4 regions of the Desulfosporosinus sp. SYSU MS00001 genome follow, and region 1 is predicted to be linked to each of the others. Evidence: riboswitches for the same ligand, from Rfam matches in the RefSeq annotation. Region 1 holds a riboswitch; each other region holds the start of a gene.

Evidence for each region. Region 1 has a riboswitch for cyclic di-GMP ahead of ACPUYX_RS04260 (chemotaxis protein CheW). Riboswitches for the same ligand answer to the same signal wherever they lie in the genome.
Region 2: another riboswitch for cyclic di-GMP. It lies ahead of ACPUYX_RS15030 (sodium:proton antiporter); the one in region 1 lies ahead of ACPUYX_RS04260 (chemotaxis protein CheW).
Region 3: another riboswitch for cyclic di-GMP. It lies ahead of ACPUYX_RS10045 (helix-turn-helix domain-containing protein); the one in region 1 lies ahead of ACPUYX_RS04260 (chemotaxis protein CheW).
Region 4: another riboswitch for cyclic di-GMP. It lies ahead of ACPUYX_RS18575 (response regulator); the one in region 1 lies ahead of ACPUYX_RS04260 (chemotaxis protein CheW).

Annotation. Positions count from the first base shown of each region.
Region 1 is NZ_JBNFTW010000002.1:183,765-187,712, reverse strand. Features, by position in the region: gene ACPUYX_RS04270 (hypothetical protein) at 1-4, shown strand, start outside; gene ACPUYX_RS04265 (methyl-accepting chemotaxis protein) at 21-1,169, opposite strand; gene ACPUYX_RS04260 (chemotaxis protein CheW) at 1,189-1,629, opposite strand; cyclic di-GMP riboswitch class I at 1,739-1,821, opposite strand; gene ACPUYX_RS04255 (DMT family transporter) at 2,135-3,007, shown strand; gene ACPUYX_RS04250 (ABC transporter ATP-binding protein) at 3,078-3,948, opposite strand, start outside.
Region 2 is NZ_JBNFTW010000008.1:113,407-117,354, forward strand. Features, by position in the region: gene ACPUYX_RS15025 (manganese catalase family protein) at 155-958, opposite strand; cyclic di-GMP riboswitch class I at 1,124-1,230, shown strand; gene ACPUYX_RS15030 (sodium:proton antiporter) at 1,505-2,779, shown strand; gene amrS (AmmeMemoRadiSam system radical SAM enzyme) at 2,788-3,741, opposite strand; gene amrA (AmmeMemoRadiSam system protein A) at 3,734-3,948, opposite strand, start outside.
Region 3 is NZ_JBNFTW010000004.1:291,003-294,950, reverse strand. Features, by position in the region: gene ACPUYX_RS10055 (ABC transporter permease) at 1-782, opposite strand, end outside; gene ACPUYX_RS10050 (MarR family winged helix-turn-helix transcriptional regulator) at 1,174-1,848, shown strand; gene ACPUYX_RS10045 (helix-turn-helix domain-containing protein) at 2,057-2,389, opposite strand; cyclic di-GMP riboswitch class I at 2,399-2,489, opposite strand; gene ACPUYX_RS10040 (MBL fold metallo-hydrolase) at 2,769-3,503, opposite strand; gene ACPUYX_RS10035 (M48 family metallopeptidase) at 3,581-3,948, shown strand, end outside.
Region 4 is NZ_JBNFTW010000013.1:13,804-17,751, forward strand. Features, by position in the region: gene ACPUYX_RS18565 (efflux RND transporter periplasmic adaptor subunit) at 1-401, shown strand, start outside; gene ACPUYX_RS18570 (hypothetical protein) at 745-993, shown strand; gene ACPUYX_RS18575 (response regulator) at 1,059-1,439, opposite strand; cyclic di-GMP riboswitch class I at 1,573-1,660, opposite strand; gene ACPUYX_RS18580 (DUF4405 domain-containing protein) at 1,989-2,975, opposite strand; gene ACPUYX_RS18585 (YqeG family HAD IIIA-type phosphatase) at 3,349-3,879, shown strand.

The DNA of each region.
Region 1 (3,948 bases):
TTAGCTAAAAAAGAAAACAACTATAAAGTTTTGGCGAGATTGCTTAATTCCATTGACATGGAAGTGATTTCTTCGATGCTTGCAGAAATCTCTTCCGAGGCAGCCGCTTGTCCTTGACTGGCATCTAAGGAGATATTACTTTTTCGGCTCGCTTCTTCAACTTTCTGCTTTATTGTATCAGTTAATTGTTTAATTCTGGGAACCGTGCTCTTTGATTGAGCAGAGAGTTTTCTTATTTCCTCAGCAACTACGCCAAAACCGCGGCCTGCATCTCCGGCTCTGGCTGCTTCGATAGCTGCATTCAATCCTAACATTTTCGTTTCATCAGCAATTTCTTTAATAAAAGCCGATACCTCATTAATCTCTTCTGAAACATTTATTATCCCTTTAATATCAGTATTAAGTTCCCCTTCATTGGTGTGTATTTCCGTCGCTGAGGCTGAAAGCTCCTCTATGGCGGCGGCTATACCTTCAAGACTGCTTTCTAAGTTGATTGACATTTCACGCAGGGTAACTGCCGTTTTTTTCGGTGTCACAATCCCCAGAGTTGCAACGAGATTTTTACGTTCATCATCATACAAGGGAAAATTGGCAATAGTTAGTGGCTGCCCGTATTTTGAAGCGTCAATTTCTTCAATAATTGGTTTTTTAGTTTGCAGCGCCCGATACGCGATATCTGTTTCCCTTAGTTCATAGCCTACTGCTATTGACGGCATGTCAAATTTCTCCGAGGCCTGTGCATAAGCGATCTTCGTTAAATCTGACATATATATATAAGCCCCTTCAGGGAACATCTCAGCTAAAATTGGAGCAAAATCTCTAAAAGCGGCAGCTACGGGGTGTAATTTAGGGAATGCTATGGTGAATGCACCCCAGACATCTCCTTTATCATCGATGATAGGAATTGAGACGATAACTACTCTCATGCCATAAACCGTACGGGGAATATTTTGCGTTAGAACCTTCTTTTTCTGCATTGCCTGCACCGTCGTTGTATCTTCCTTTAACCTCTTGCCAACCTGAAAAATGTCTAACGTAAACGACTCAGAGGTCTTCACCCAAACAAAGGTGTCATGTTCCACAACTCCGAACAGTACTCCGCCTGGTATTAAATCGGCCATAAATCCAGCCATGATCTTACACGCCTCAACACCCGCTAAAGCTATCATCTTTAAATCACTCCCGTCCCTATCTGCTCGTTAAAACTTCAGCCTTAAAATTCAGCCCGTTCAACAAAAGAATCAAACGCTCGTCAATCCGAACAACACCTTGCACTTTGCTGCTTCCAAGACTCGATAGTTCTGCATTAAGTCTTTCAATCGATTGTTCTTCGACCTTTATAACTTCTGAGACATCATCCACAATTATCCCAATTCCTACATTCTCTATGTTCAAAATAAGCAAACGGCTGTCAACACCTCGCTCAGATTGTTCAACACCAAATCGCTTTTTTAAGTCAATAATTGGAATTGCCTTACCTCTCAGGTCAATCATTCCTTCTATGTAGGAAGGCAAATAAGGCATTTTAGTTATTCTTTCCGGAATTCGAATGATCTCCTGAGCAAAAGTAATTTCCAAGGCATATTCTTCATCACCCAATCTAAAAACAACTAGCTGCAGAGAACTCATACAATTCACTCCCTTCAGGATTTTTAAATTCTTATTATCACTCCTTTACCAAGAAAGAAAAAATCGCCAAGATAGGATATTCTCGACGACAAAGACGTTTCTTACCATTTTCTGCAACCCGGCTATCTTCCTCATGAAGAAAGACCCGTGGCTTTGCGTCCTTGGTTTTCACCAAGTTTGCCTTTGTCTTTTGGTGTATATTATAGCATAATAATGTAATTAAAAGTTGAAACTAATAAAAATATAGTGAATATTTTGCCTTAAGTTATTTTCAAGTCTATGAACAATTTTAAAATCATCATTATACAAGTTTAATTTAACAGTTCAGAGGAAAATTGGCCTGTAAAGGCGAATTTTCTTTTTACGGAGGTGAATTGGCATGTTTTCAGCACCACTGTTTGAAAATGATGTTCCCGCAGCCCTTCTATCCTGACGGATCGAAGTGGATTATGCATCTTCCGTCTGGAATAAGGACTTAATTTCATTGAAGACGGAGGGAACTTAAATGTCCAAAAATAAACTAGGCTCTATATATTTAGCTTTAGCTGCGACAATTTGGGGAGGTATGTATGTCATTAGCAAAGTGGTTCTTAGCGTCATACCACCCTTAGAGTTAGTGTGGCTGCGCTATATAATCGCGCTCCTCGTGCTCTCAGCTATGGCAGTCCTAACTCATCAATCTTGGCGCATAAGTAAGCGTGACATCCCCTTAATTCTGATGATTGGGATAACAGGCTATGCCCTATCGATCTGGACTCAATTTCTGGGAACAAAACTAGCTACGGCTCAGATGGGGGCTATTATTACCTCAGCAACTCCGGCCTTCATGGTTATATTCGCTCGTCTCTTGCTAAAGGAAACAATGACCTTGCGCAAAGGACTCTCGGTGCTTTTGGCAACCATTGGCGTCTTGTGCATTGTTGGAATCGGAGATATTAGTAAAACGTATCAGCTTGGAGGACTAATCTTAGGCGTTGCAGCAGTAACTTGGGCCTTAATGTCTGTACTCATAAAACGAGTTCCCGGCACTTACTCTCAACTTGTTGTTACGACCTATGCGATTTTTATAGCAACAATAATTATTACCCCTTTTGCGGCTTCTCAGGCAAGCCAAATTCCGGTCGCTGTCATGGCCCGTCCCGCGATCTGGGGTGGAATCTTGTATCTTGGCATTGTTTCTACTGCTCTTGCTTTCTTTTTGTGGAACAAAGGCCTGCAGATGGTCGAGGCCGCTAGCGGAAGTCTCTTTTTCTTCTTCCAGCCCCTATCAGGGACTTTGTTGGGCTGGCTTTTTCTCGGCGAACACGTGGGGCTCCCATTTGTGATAGGTTCAGTTTTAATACTTTCCGGAGTTTTATTGGTTATTAGAGAACCATAACTGTATTTAAAAATGCCGTTCAGCCGGGAAAGTCTAAGGAGGCTCTTGAGCAATCAAGAGCCTCTTACCATTAGCCAGCTTCAGCAGCCTCAAACTGGCTATTGTAAAGGTTAGCGTAAAAGCCGCCTTTTGCCAGAAGCTCCTTGTGGTGCCCCTGTTCTATGATATCACCATGGTTCATGACGAGAATCAAATCCGCGTCGCGGATTGTTGATAAACGATGGGCAATAATAAAACTCGTTCTGTTTTCCATAAGGTGATCCATAGCCTTTTGAATTTCGACTTCCGTCCGGGTATCGACAGAACTGGTGGCCTCATCGAGAATAAGTATTTTGGGATCAGCCAAGATGGCTCGGGCAATAGTCAAGAGTTGTTTTTGCCCTTGCGAGACATTAGAAGCCTCCTCGTTGAGTACCATATTATAACCCTTCGGCAGTGTATGAACGAAACTATCGACGCGTGCGGCCTTCGCCGCTTCCATTACCTCCTGATCACTTGCCTCGAGTCGGCCATAACGGATATTTTCCATAATAGTTCCATTATAAAGCCAGGTATCCTGAAGAACCATCCCAAATAAAGAACGCAGATCATGCCTGCTGAAGTCGCGGATGTCATGTCCATCGACCAAAATTGTGCCATCGTTAACATCATAAAAACGCATCAAAAGTTTAACGATCGTAGTCTTACCCGCTCCCGTCGGCCCAACAATAGCTACCTTTTGTCCAGATTTTATATAAGCGGAAAATTTGTTGATAATGATCTTATCTGGTTCATAGCCGAAATGTACATCTCTGAACTCCACACTCCCCTGCACTCTCTCCAGTTTAACTGGATCAGTGCTTTCCGGAACTTCATTTTCCTCGGCTAAAAACTCAAAAACACGTTCGGCTGAGGCTGCCGTTTGCTGGAGTATATTCGAGATATTAGCCAATTGAGTAATC
Region 2 (3,948 bases), on a different contig from region 1:
TCGGTGGCGTATATTTCGTACACGAATTATATTAATCGGTTTGCAAGTTATTGTCAACCAATTTCAAACATAAATATCATTTTAGAATATCCAAAGCACTGTCTATATATTTAAAAAACAAAGGACAGAAGCGTCCTTTGTTTTTGTTTTATAATTAATGTTGTTTCGGTGGTTGTGGTTGGGCATACTGAGGATTGTTACGGGTCTGATCCATATAACCGGGTGCCACTTCTCGTTGTCCGTTTGGCTGAGGATCTTTTCCGTACTGAGCCGGCCCACCATATTTCTCGTTAGGATTTTCTTCATAAGAAAACTCGTTTCCTTGATTCCATGGACCGCGACTATCCCCTTGGCCGGTGGACATATTCATATATTTTTTCGAGAAATCCGAATCTCTGAAGTCTTTGTTTACTCCTGATCCCTGCAGCGTTTCGATTGCTTTCATAAATGAGAAGTTATGAGACTCTTCCCGACTTAAAAGGAATCGGATCATGTCTTTAACGCCGGCGTCATCCGTTTGCTGCAGAAGACGCTCATAAATCAATTTTGCCCTCAGTTCTGCCCCGGCATTTGATGAAAGATCTGTATACAGGTCTCCCATGGAGTTGACATAGGTTGAAGTCCATGGAACACCGGCAGAATTCACGAGCAGAGGGCCTCCCCCGAGTAAAGCCATATGATTCGCCGCAAAGTCTTTGGGAATATTGTCAACTTGTCCAATGAGCATTCCCAGGGCTTCCCCCACCATCTCCAAATGACTTAATTCTTCGGCAGCAATGTCCTGCAGCAAATCCCTAATTTTCGGATCATTACAACCTAAGCTTTGAGAAAAATACTGCATAGCAGCTTTAAGTTCGCCATTGCCGCCCCCAAACTGTTCCAATAACAGCACTGCGAACCGGGGGTCAGGTCGATCAACATGAACTGTGTATTCCATATCCTTGACATGTTTAAACACCCAAATAACCTCCTTACTTTTACGATATGACTCATCTAAGTTATCTGAATTAGTATTTGTTTGTCCTAGCTGTTTTATCCTAAAAAGTTTTTATCTTGACGGCAACTTCCAATCCTTGATATATTATTAATGATTAAAATTTTGCGTTAAAAGTGAAAAATTCCATTTCGGTTGGGGTAAACTTCATGAAAGTGAAGGGCGCTAAAGTCATGGATCTAAAGCTTGAAGCTGCTGCTTAGTCAGTATTAAGCTATGATGGCCAGACTACAAGATAGAACTTCTCTGGGGAGAGCAGTACGTGGGACTGCTCTCCCCTTTTATATCTATCTAAGCGAAAAACTCCCCCCTTTTTATACGTGAACAGTACCCCTTACTATTTTCGGTGGGAGAAGAGTATATTCTTCAGCGATCGCATTTGTTATGAGCTATGCGCTTTCGGCAAAAGTGTCCAGAGGACACTTTCGTCATTGAAGTTTCGATGTTCAGTTTTTGCCGAATGAGTTCACTCGCAAGCAACTATTTCAAATAATTATTGGAGGTGTGTAGATGCTTATTTGGATTGCTACAGGTATTTTTTTACTCAGCTATTTATTTATTATTATGGAGAAATTTCCGCGATCCGTTATCGCCGTTTCCGGAGCTGCACTAATGATTATCTTGGGGATTGTCAATCAAGAAAAGGCAGTAGAACACGTTGATTGGAATACTCTGGGATTGCTAATTGGTATGATGCTCATCGTAGATCTTACCCGCAGGTCAGGTGTATTTTCCTTTTTAGCTATCTGGGTCAGCAAAAAAGTAAAAGGAAATCCGATCCTGCTCCTGATTTCCTTGTCACTCCTCACCGGTATATTATCGGCTTTTTTAGATAACGTCACAACAGTCTTGTTAATAGTACCCGTAACCTTATCAATTGCTGATGAGTTAGAGGTTGATCCGATTCCCTTTCTCTTTTGTCAAATTCTTATGAGTAATATCGGCGGTACCGCCACTCTGATCGGAGATCCGCCAAACATTATGATAGCCGGGCAAACGGACCTCAGTTTTATGGATTTTATCCTCAATCTTGCACCAGTGATACTCATTATTATTGCAGTGACTTTGTCCCTTTTTTACTTTGTTTATCGCCAAAAGTTAATCACCGAAGAATCCTTAAAAAGCAAATTAATGCTGCAAAATGAGTGGGATGAGATTAAAGATTTTGCCCTCCTCAAAAAATGTTTAGTCGTTTTAGCCCTTGTTATTTCAGCCTTTTCTTTTCATTCCCTTCTGCATTTAGAGACCGCAACCATTGCCTTAAGCGGAGCTATGCTCCTAATGCTCTGGACCCGTGAAGAGCCTGAAGATATCTTCTTGGCTGTGGAATGGCCGACGCTCTTTTTCTTTGCCGGATTATTTGTACTTGTCGGAGGGCTTGTCGAAACCGGGGTCCTTGATCGTCTGGCACAGTGGAGTATTAGTTTGACAGGGGGGCAACCTCTCTTAACCGCCCTTTTAATCCTCTTTATATCCGCAATCCTCTCTTCATTTCTTGATAATATCCCCTACGTAGCAACCATGATCCCTTTAATCCAAAAATTAGCCCTGCTTAGTCATCTCACGCCGGCTCAGACCCAACCCCTGTGGTGGGCTTTAGCCTTGGGTGCTTGCCTCGGAGGAAACGGCACCTTAGAAGGAGCTTCAGCTAACCTAATCGTGGCTGGAATTGCCGAAAAGAATGGCCTCAAAATTCGTTATATCCAATTCTTAAAAGTTGGTTTCCCCACGATGCTGATCACAATCTTTATTTCAGCCGGATACCTTATACTCCGCTATTATTAATATTAAAGTTAAAATTCGCCAAACAGTTTAAAATTGCATTTCGGACAACATCCGTTACGCAGGCGGCTGACAACCATCGGCTCGCGCTGGATTACAACTTCCCCGCATTTAGGGCAAAAGGTTGTACTGCCTCCACTGACATTTCCAAGATAGACATAGGGGAGTCGTTCCTTGGCAATCTTAAATAATTGTTCTAATGTTGTTGGTTCTGTTGATGGAGTCGATAGCCGGTAGGCCGGGTGATAACGGCTGAGATGCCAGGCAAGAGGAGTATTTAGGTTGTACAGCCATTTTGACAATCTGGTAATCTCCTCAGAATCATCATTAGCTCCGGGAATCACTAAGGTCGTGATTTCCAAATGGACACGCCCAGCTAAACGTTCAACGTTTTCTAAGACCCAGCTTAATTTTCCCCCGCAATAATGTTGATAAAAGGATTCGGAAAAACCTTTAATATCGATGTTGACCGCATCAAGCCAAGGAATCAGTTCCTCGATAAAGCGTCCGGACATTGTACCATTGCTGACAAGAACCACTTTTCCGCCTTGTGCACGTACGAGAGGTGCGGTATCTCGAATCATTTCAAACCACATGCTCGGTTCAGAATACGTAAAACACAATCCCAAGGAATTACGGGCCTGTAGAGCAAGTTCCCCGGGAGTCACTCCTCGTCCCGTTTCGCGTTTCTGGGATATTTCATGGTTTTGACAAAATGAACAACTTAAATTGCAGCCAAAACCTCCCACAGAAAAAATCCAAGAACCAGGATAAAAATGATATAAAGGCTTTTTCTCAATCGGGTCAAGATTCCAGGCGGCCACTTCGCCATAAGTAAGGGAAATAATCTCTCCTCCCTGATTTTCTCGCGTATGGCACCGACCTTTCTGTCCCTCCCTTAGCTGACAATGCTGGGGGCAGAGAAGACAACCTGCAGTAAGAGGTTCTTGATCTGAATTACTCATAATGTCTCACGACCTCGAAGCGCCAAAGATCTACATCTTCCTCTGCCGAAATCCCGGCTTTTTGTTTCGCAATAGCTATTTGATCTGAAACAGTATCAACACCCTCCAAATGAGGAAGCAGAAGCCCGCTTCTCCCGCCTTTTTGCACAACAACGCCATACCGCCAAGGATCTAATACTTCCGGCCCTGAAATCTTCTCCAACTCAC
Region 3 (3,948 bases), on a different contig from region 1:
AAGACCCCTCTGTCCAAGACAAAGCCGATAATACCAATTAATACTATGCCTAAAAGAACCAGATCCATACGGAAATAAATACTTGCCTCCTCAATCATATCGCCTAAGCCCGCTGAAGCCCCGGTCAATTCTGCAGCTACCAACGTCGTTAAAGCACTGGCTAATCCCAGCCTTACTCCTACTAAGATATAGGGAAATGATGCAGGTACTACAACTTCAAAGAATATATCTTTATCAGTCGCGCCTAAAACTTTAGCCGCTTTGATTAGGGTCGGATCAACATTGCGAACTCCTTGATAAATGGTAATAACCATCACCAGAAAAGATGCAACGAAAATAACGGTAACTTTCGCTCCCTCTCCCACACCAAAGGCAACAATTACCAAAGGAATGAGGGCAATGGGAGGAATCGTTCGAAAAAACTGAATCCAGGGCTCGACGATATTGCGGAATAGGCTGTACCAACCCATTAGAAAAGCAACTGGAATAGCGGCAACTAATCCCAAGGCAAAGCCGCATAAAACCCGGAAGAGACTGATGGATATATTTGAATAAAGACTGCCGCTTTGTAATTCTGAAACAAACGCTTGGGCAACTTTCCCCGGGCCAACCAAAACAGCCCCAACCTGCGGAAAAGAAGAGATCCCTGCCCAAAATAGAATGCCAACAATAAAGGATATGACCGTCATAACCCGGGCATCAATTTTATCCCAAAACTTAACCCCTTCTTGACCGCTGCTTCCCGCATTCCTTCTTTTTGACACCGACTGATTCACTGCCACGTATTGCTCACCTCCTTTCCATCCTTGACTATACATCCTGTTTGATGAAAACGCGCTTACCAAATCAGGAATCCTTCATTTACCTCAAGGATATCTCTAAACAATCAGAAAATACAGTATGATCTTTTTTCATACTTTTAGAGGACGATCATCTAAAAGTTCGTACATATCGTCTATAACTTGAAAAATATTATAAGATTTTCAACGGTCCTTATTAATGCGAATCGAACTTAAATCATGCTTATTTAAAACCTTAAATCCAAAAGGCACTATTTCTTCATTGCAGAAAGTACCTAAATCATGAATTGACAAATTAGTAAGGTACCTTTATAATATAATTCATAAGGTACCTTACTAATTATTAATTGCTGCTAGAAAGCGAGGGTTAATTATGAATAACAATGATCTAGACTTATTTGATCAATTTGTCCGCCTTGAATGGCTGCTTCACCGCTATCATCAACACAACCACAGACACCATGGTCCTATGGGAGACTCTCATCGCGGCCAGGGGCGGGTACTGGCTCTACTGAAGTTAAAGCCGGAAATTAGTCAGAAAGAGCTTTCCGATATCTTGGACATCCGCTCCCAATCTTTGGGGGAATTGCTGGCAAAATTAGAGCGCAGCGGTTTTATAACCAGGACCCCTTCCCAAACTGACCGCCGTGTTATGGAGGTGCGCTTGACGGAAACAGGAAAAACGGTATCTGACCAAAATGAGCAGCAGAAAGATACTGAGTCCTTGTTTAGCTGTCTAAATCAAGAGGAGCAATCTGCTCTCAGCGATTATCTGAGTCGTATTATTGATAACTTAGAACAACAATTCGGTAATATTGAACCCGGACCACATTGGCATGGACTTGAACATGGACATGGTGGGCATCCGCCTTTTGACGGCAGAGGTTTTGGCCCTCATTGTGACCGGAGAGGCGGTCATCCACCCTTCCATGGCAGACACTTTGCTCAGCATTTCGGCAGCGAAGAAGGTCGTTCCCCTTTTGATGCCAGGGGGTTTGGCCAAAATTCTAAGCCTGAGGATAAACCAGATAGCTCTGAGGAGAAATAGATTATCGTAAAGAGACCCAATTTAGACTATTATCCCTTGAAAAGGGACTCTAGCTGCAGCAAATCTACTGCTGTACACTGATAAGTTACTGATAAGTTTCGGTATGCAGGTCTAAAAAAACCAGCCCTCTACCTACTTAAATATAGGTAAGAGGGCTGGTTATTTACAGTTTTGAAAACTTTTGCTTCAGGTCTAGACCGTTTTAAGTTCATCGTCTTAAAGCTCTCAAGCTATTTACTTTCAAGAATCTAAAAAATAGGCCAGTCTCTTTTTTAGGAGGAACATCAAGCCTAGTTTCCAAATCAGTTTCAGTTACCCCCATTCGATAGGTATGTACTAAGCTATCAGCATCCAGTCCCAGAAAACGTGCATAAGAACGCAAATAGCCTATTGTGTATACTCCTCCAGGAAGGATTCCAAAGTTCCCTTCTTCTAAAGCTTGCAAATACTTCGTTCGAATTTTAGTAATTTCTTCTACGTCTTTTAACTCTATTCCCTTTTCTTCTCGGGCCTTCCGTAATTGTAGGAAGACATTATCCATATCTAAACCTCCGGCAGCCTGGCAATCATGGCAGGGGCTTTCCTGCTTTAGACCCATAGCTTTGCGTCATACCTTTTCAGATATTTTGCCCTTATTCAGAACATTTTTCGAGATAAGGTAACATAAATGAAGATTTTATATATATTGGTAAAACGCAGTTACAGAATGTCGTATTTCCGAGAATCTTCTCGTGAAGTATTTTAACACATTTGTCAATAACTTTAAATACATTTTTGCTATATTTTTCTATATTCTCTTCTATATTTTTTACTATATCTCTTTAAATTTTTACTTAGGGATCAACACAAAAAATTGGGCTCTGCGGATCAACAACTCTTGTTGACTGTAGAGCCCAATTTTGTTGTTACTTAAGCATAATTTAAAAAGCTAGCTGTAAGATCTGTTCTTGTACATCATTCGTCAATACGCCCCCATGATAGCAAATAACATTATCCATATCAAACTGAGCTAGTTTCTTCACTGACTTATTAGCTTCATCCAAATCGTAAGTAGCTGAGGGATTCGGTCCCGATAATAGGCCGTCGTCGGCAGTTAAGGCATCTCCAGTCACTAACGTTTTACTTGCCTTATGATATAAGCAGATATGACCGGGAGTATGTCCCGGTGAATGGATGACCATAATTCCTCCGCAATAGGGGAGCTCTTCACCATCTTCAATAGTTCTATCGACCATAGCTTTAGGCGGGTTGGAAAATACCGCTTGAATTCGTTTCCGTTGGTCTTCCGGCAACGTGTCAAAGAGTTTCGATCGTTTTGCAGTTTCCGCTTTGATTAGGGGCTTATCACCTTGAATGTAAGGTTTTTCACTCTCATGTGCTAAAACTTCAACCTTTTGCTTTGCACAAGCCAAGATTTCCGGTAAACTGCCAATATGGTCAATATCTTGATGAGTTATGATAACCTTGCTCAAGCGCTCAAAGGAAATCCCTGTTTTTTCAATGGCCTCCTTAATTTGCGGTTCTAAACCCGGAAAACCGGCATCTACTAGAATTACAGAGTCTTTATCCCAAAATAGTGTTGGATAGATAGTTGTTTGACGCCCCATCAGATTAACTGTCAGTTCAAGGGCCTCAACGCCGTTTGCTATTTTCAATTCTCTCAACCTCCATTGTCATCCTAATGGATCTATAATAATAACATACAAGCAACGTTGCAAGGTGGTAATAAAGAATGATGACGATTAACAATAGCTTTCGCCGTATTTCTCAGGCTTGGTTCCTTCTTCTAAGTTTAACTGTGGTCTTTGCACTTCTCTATTTCATTTCCGCACTCTTTCCCAAGCCGATCGATCCTTCCATAAGCAAGTATTTTTCTTTAGCTTTGGCAGAGAAGGCCAGAATATACAATTACACCCCGCGTATTGTTTATATCGTTCATTTATGTTTCCAAATCGGTTTTTTAACCTGGCTGCTTTTTAGCGCCAGAGGGCAATTTTACGTTCAGCGCATCCGAAATCCCGGCCGAAATTATTGGGTAGTTTCCCTCCTTTCCATCCTGGCCATATGGCTTATAAGCACTTTAATTTCCCTGCCTTTCTC
Region 4 (3,948 bases), on a different contig from region 1:
ATGCCATGAAGGACAAAAAGGTCTCGGGAGTCATTACTACGATCAGCCCTAACTCGGATGCGAAGGACAATTCGTATTTAGTGAAAGTAAAAATTGACAATTCACAGAGTGGTTTAACTGCAGGTATGTTTATTAAAATATCGCTGCCGGCTGAAACTGAAAGTAATATATTGCTCGTTCCCAATGAAGCCCTCAGCATAGAGAATAATGTAAATTATCTTTATGCAGTTGTTAATGGAAAAGTTAAGAAAATAGCTGTCACGGTTGGTATTTCTGACAATAAAAATACGGAAGTCAAAGGAAATATCACAAAGGGTATGGAGGTAGTTACAGAAGGACAGAGCTTTTTAAATGAGGGAGAAAAGGTGGATATTGTCGAAGGAAGTAGTAAGTCGGAATAAAGTCTCTAGATGTTAAGAAGTAGGTTATAGGCGAGATAATAATAAGAGCCCCCTGGACATTAGATTGTTGTCTAGGGGGCTCTTAATGTTGACTGTAATTATTTTTACCTACGTGCTGGCAAACGGGAGTCTAAGGGGTGAAATAGAGCCTGGTTGAAACTTCTTGCTGGTTGGGCTAAATAATAGTGACTTCAGGACAAATATATGGTATAGTACCTTTAGTGATAGTATTCACAATCACAAATAATAATTATAATTGTGAATTATGTGACAAAGTGTTTCTTTTGGTACTTATAAGCAACCTAAACGCTTATTAAGTTATATTTTAAAGGGGGAATTTAAAATGTGTCCATATAGTAATGAAGGGATGAATGTCAACGGTTCGTATTATTATTGTGATGCTGCGGCTCTGGGTATAAAGCTAAGCGCAAAGGAATTAGTAGATATAGGCTGTACCGTGACGCAAAGGAAAACGTGCAAGAGTTTAATGGAAATGACTCTTGGGTACGCGATGCTTCCAGATCCTGTTGAGAAAAATACAAAAGTAATTATTGATTTCAATAGAGACAGCAAAAAACTTTGTGCGAAATAAATTTATAACTGCAGTGTGCGCATAGCTAAAGCCCTCACAGATGAGGGCTTTAGCTATGGCCAACCTTACTGACGATGTCCGTTCAATAATAAGTTATCAACTGCAATGCTGAGCTCCTCCAAATCAAAAGGCTTAGTCATGACATAATCGATACCGCCATTATGAAGTATTTCATTGATCTCTTGTTGATCCGTATAAGCTGACATTAAAATGACACGAATGTTCGGATTGTAACGATGTAATTGTTCGCGAAGCTCTAAGCCATTCAGACCAGGCATCTTGATGTCGGATATTATTAGGTCGGGCAATTGCTCTTTCGCTAATGACAATGCTTCAATTCCTGAAGTAGCAGTCAATACGGTGTACCCTTTCGAAGAAAAAAGAGCATTCAGAAGACTTCGAATTCCAAGATTGTCATCAACGATTAGTAAAGAACCTTGACTCAAGCAAATCCATCTCTCTTTCCATAGTTTTCCTAACATATGTATTGGAATTATGGTATTTATATGACCCAATAAGCCAAAATAACGGCTTCTGAAATTAAAAATGTAAGCAACAAAAGGCTGCTTACACTTCTTAGTTTGCAGCTAGGCTGTCATATTCCCGATGGAAGTTAGACCCTTTAGCTTTGCGTCTCGCTCTTTCGAACAATTTGCCCTAAATATACAATATGTTGATTTCGAGAAAATCAGAACATTTCTTATATTATAAGACAAATTTTAACAAATTACAACATAATTTAAAACCTTTAGCCAAAATACGTTAATCCATAACTAGTATGATAAAATTTGCAAAGGTTGTTACTATTGCACAATCTGCAATGGTATTTGCTTAAGTGTTTTTAAGTATTAATAAAAAAAGCCCAAAAGGCGTAATGATGTGTCAAAACGCGTCCTCTCAGGCTAATTTTCTGTATGCATATTTCTTTCGATTGTCGTTTTGCAGCGGCTCCTTGTTTAACGACGCTGCCTTCGTACGAGCTACAATGGATCTGCTTATGCTCGGAAACCTGTTCCATGAAAGCCTCTATGACGATGGTTCTGAAATGTCCTATCATTAAATTGATCACTGTTTCTGTGATTTTCTTCCTGCGAATTTGGTATTGAATAGCTATCGTTATTGCTATTATTACTGTTATTGTAATTGTATTCTTGTCCCTGATCTATTGTGGTGTCACTTGAAGTTTGACCATATAAGTTTTGATATTCTGTCATAGCTGCTTGCATTTGGGTTTCCCCTCTATTACATCCCGGGCTTAAAAGAGGGCAATGCTTATTACAACCTGTACAAAACAGGTTTCCAAGATAATCGGACAAACTAGGGTGATTAACTCCTGGAGTGTTGTCATAGGCCTGGTTTGAATTTGGTCGATCTCCCTGAGTTAGGTTGCCTTCGCTGGGGGGATTAAGGGAATTTCGCATTGATACTGTTGGAGGGCTCGTGGGATTACTTAACGATTTATTAGATCCTAGTAGATTACGGTCAAATATAATACCTAGAATTAATCCTATTCCTAGAGCTAGTACTAGTTTTCTTTTGCCATATGCAAGCATACTGCCTAAGGAGGCAGATAAATACTTTCGATGCAATACAATATGTATGGATATTAATCCTAGACAAAAATATGAAACTGATTTATGAACTGATACTAGAAAATCAGAATTTCCACTTAATTCAACTGGAAAAATTACTCGAGAAATAAGAATACCGGTTATGACTATAATGCTGACACAAAGGAATAATCCAATATTAATTAAGAATATACATAGTCGTTTCTTTGCTGATACTCCTCTGAATTGGAATTTAAAGATGTTTTTAATCCACGTCAAGTTTACAAAGAGGTGAAGGATAAAGAGAGTGATGGCCAAGACCCCTGCAAATTCGTGGAAAACCAGTCCGGTATCAAAAGGATTTAATAAAAGTAAGTAAATAATGATCATAGTAAAATCAAGAGCTATTTTTAATGATGGTTTACAATTCAATGAACTCACTTCCTTAAAAGATTTTATTCAGTCAATGTTATGTGCCTTTGTAATAACTATAAAGGGTCTCCCTGAAATTAATCTGAATAAAACCAAGATTATAATCTAAAGAAGTCTAGTACTCTGATTCACTCAGGAATAGCTCATTTTCTCATTCGTTTGTTGCCAAAAAGTGCAAAGGGGAAACCATTTTCTACAAAAGTATTGTACCTAACTGGTATGTTCTTATTCATAATTGGCACGATCTGTGTGGATTAGAACGGGTTTGCGAAAAGTTCTACACGAATACAACTTCAAATTAATACCCTCTTGACTTGCTTGAAGCGTATTACCTAAGGTATAATTATGAAAAGTTCTATACTTGGAGGGTTCAATGTTTGACTATTTTCGACCAACACTTCAAGCTCCTTCCATAGATCTCATTGTTGTTGAGCAACTTGTTCGAGATGGAATTAAGGGGCTCATTATCGATTTAGACAATACTATGACACCTTGGAATGATGTCGAAGTGGGTCCAAAGGTTAGAGAGTGGTTTATCAAAGTCAAGGCGGCTGGCATTTCTGCCTGCGTCGTGTCAAATAATAAGAAGAGACAACGCGTGGCAGTTGTTGCGGAACGGTTAGGAATTCCTTTTGTTTTTGGAGCGACAAAGCCGCGCAGAAGGGCTTTCCGTGCGGGATTAGAATTGTTAGGTACAGGGCAGAATGACACAGCTGTTATAGGCGATCAGTTATTCACAGATATTTTAGGCGGAAATCGGCTCGGCCTCTATACGATTCTTGTGACCCCTATTAATGATCGTGAATTTATTGGAACGCGGATTATGCGGCGGATGGAAAAGGTCCTTGTTTGGCTGATGAAACATTTTGCCCCTGCGAAACCGTATAGTCCTAAAATACATTAAGAATTATAACAACAAGGGAATGGGTCAGCCATTCCTTTTTCACTATTGTGATGACTCATTGTCAATAAT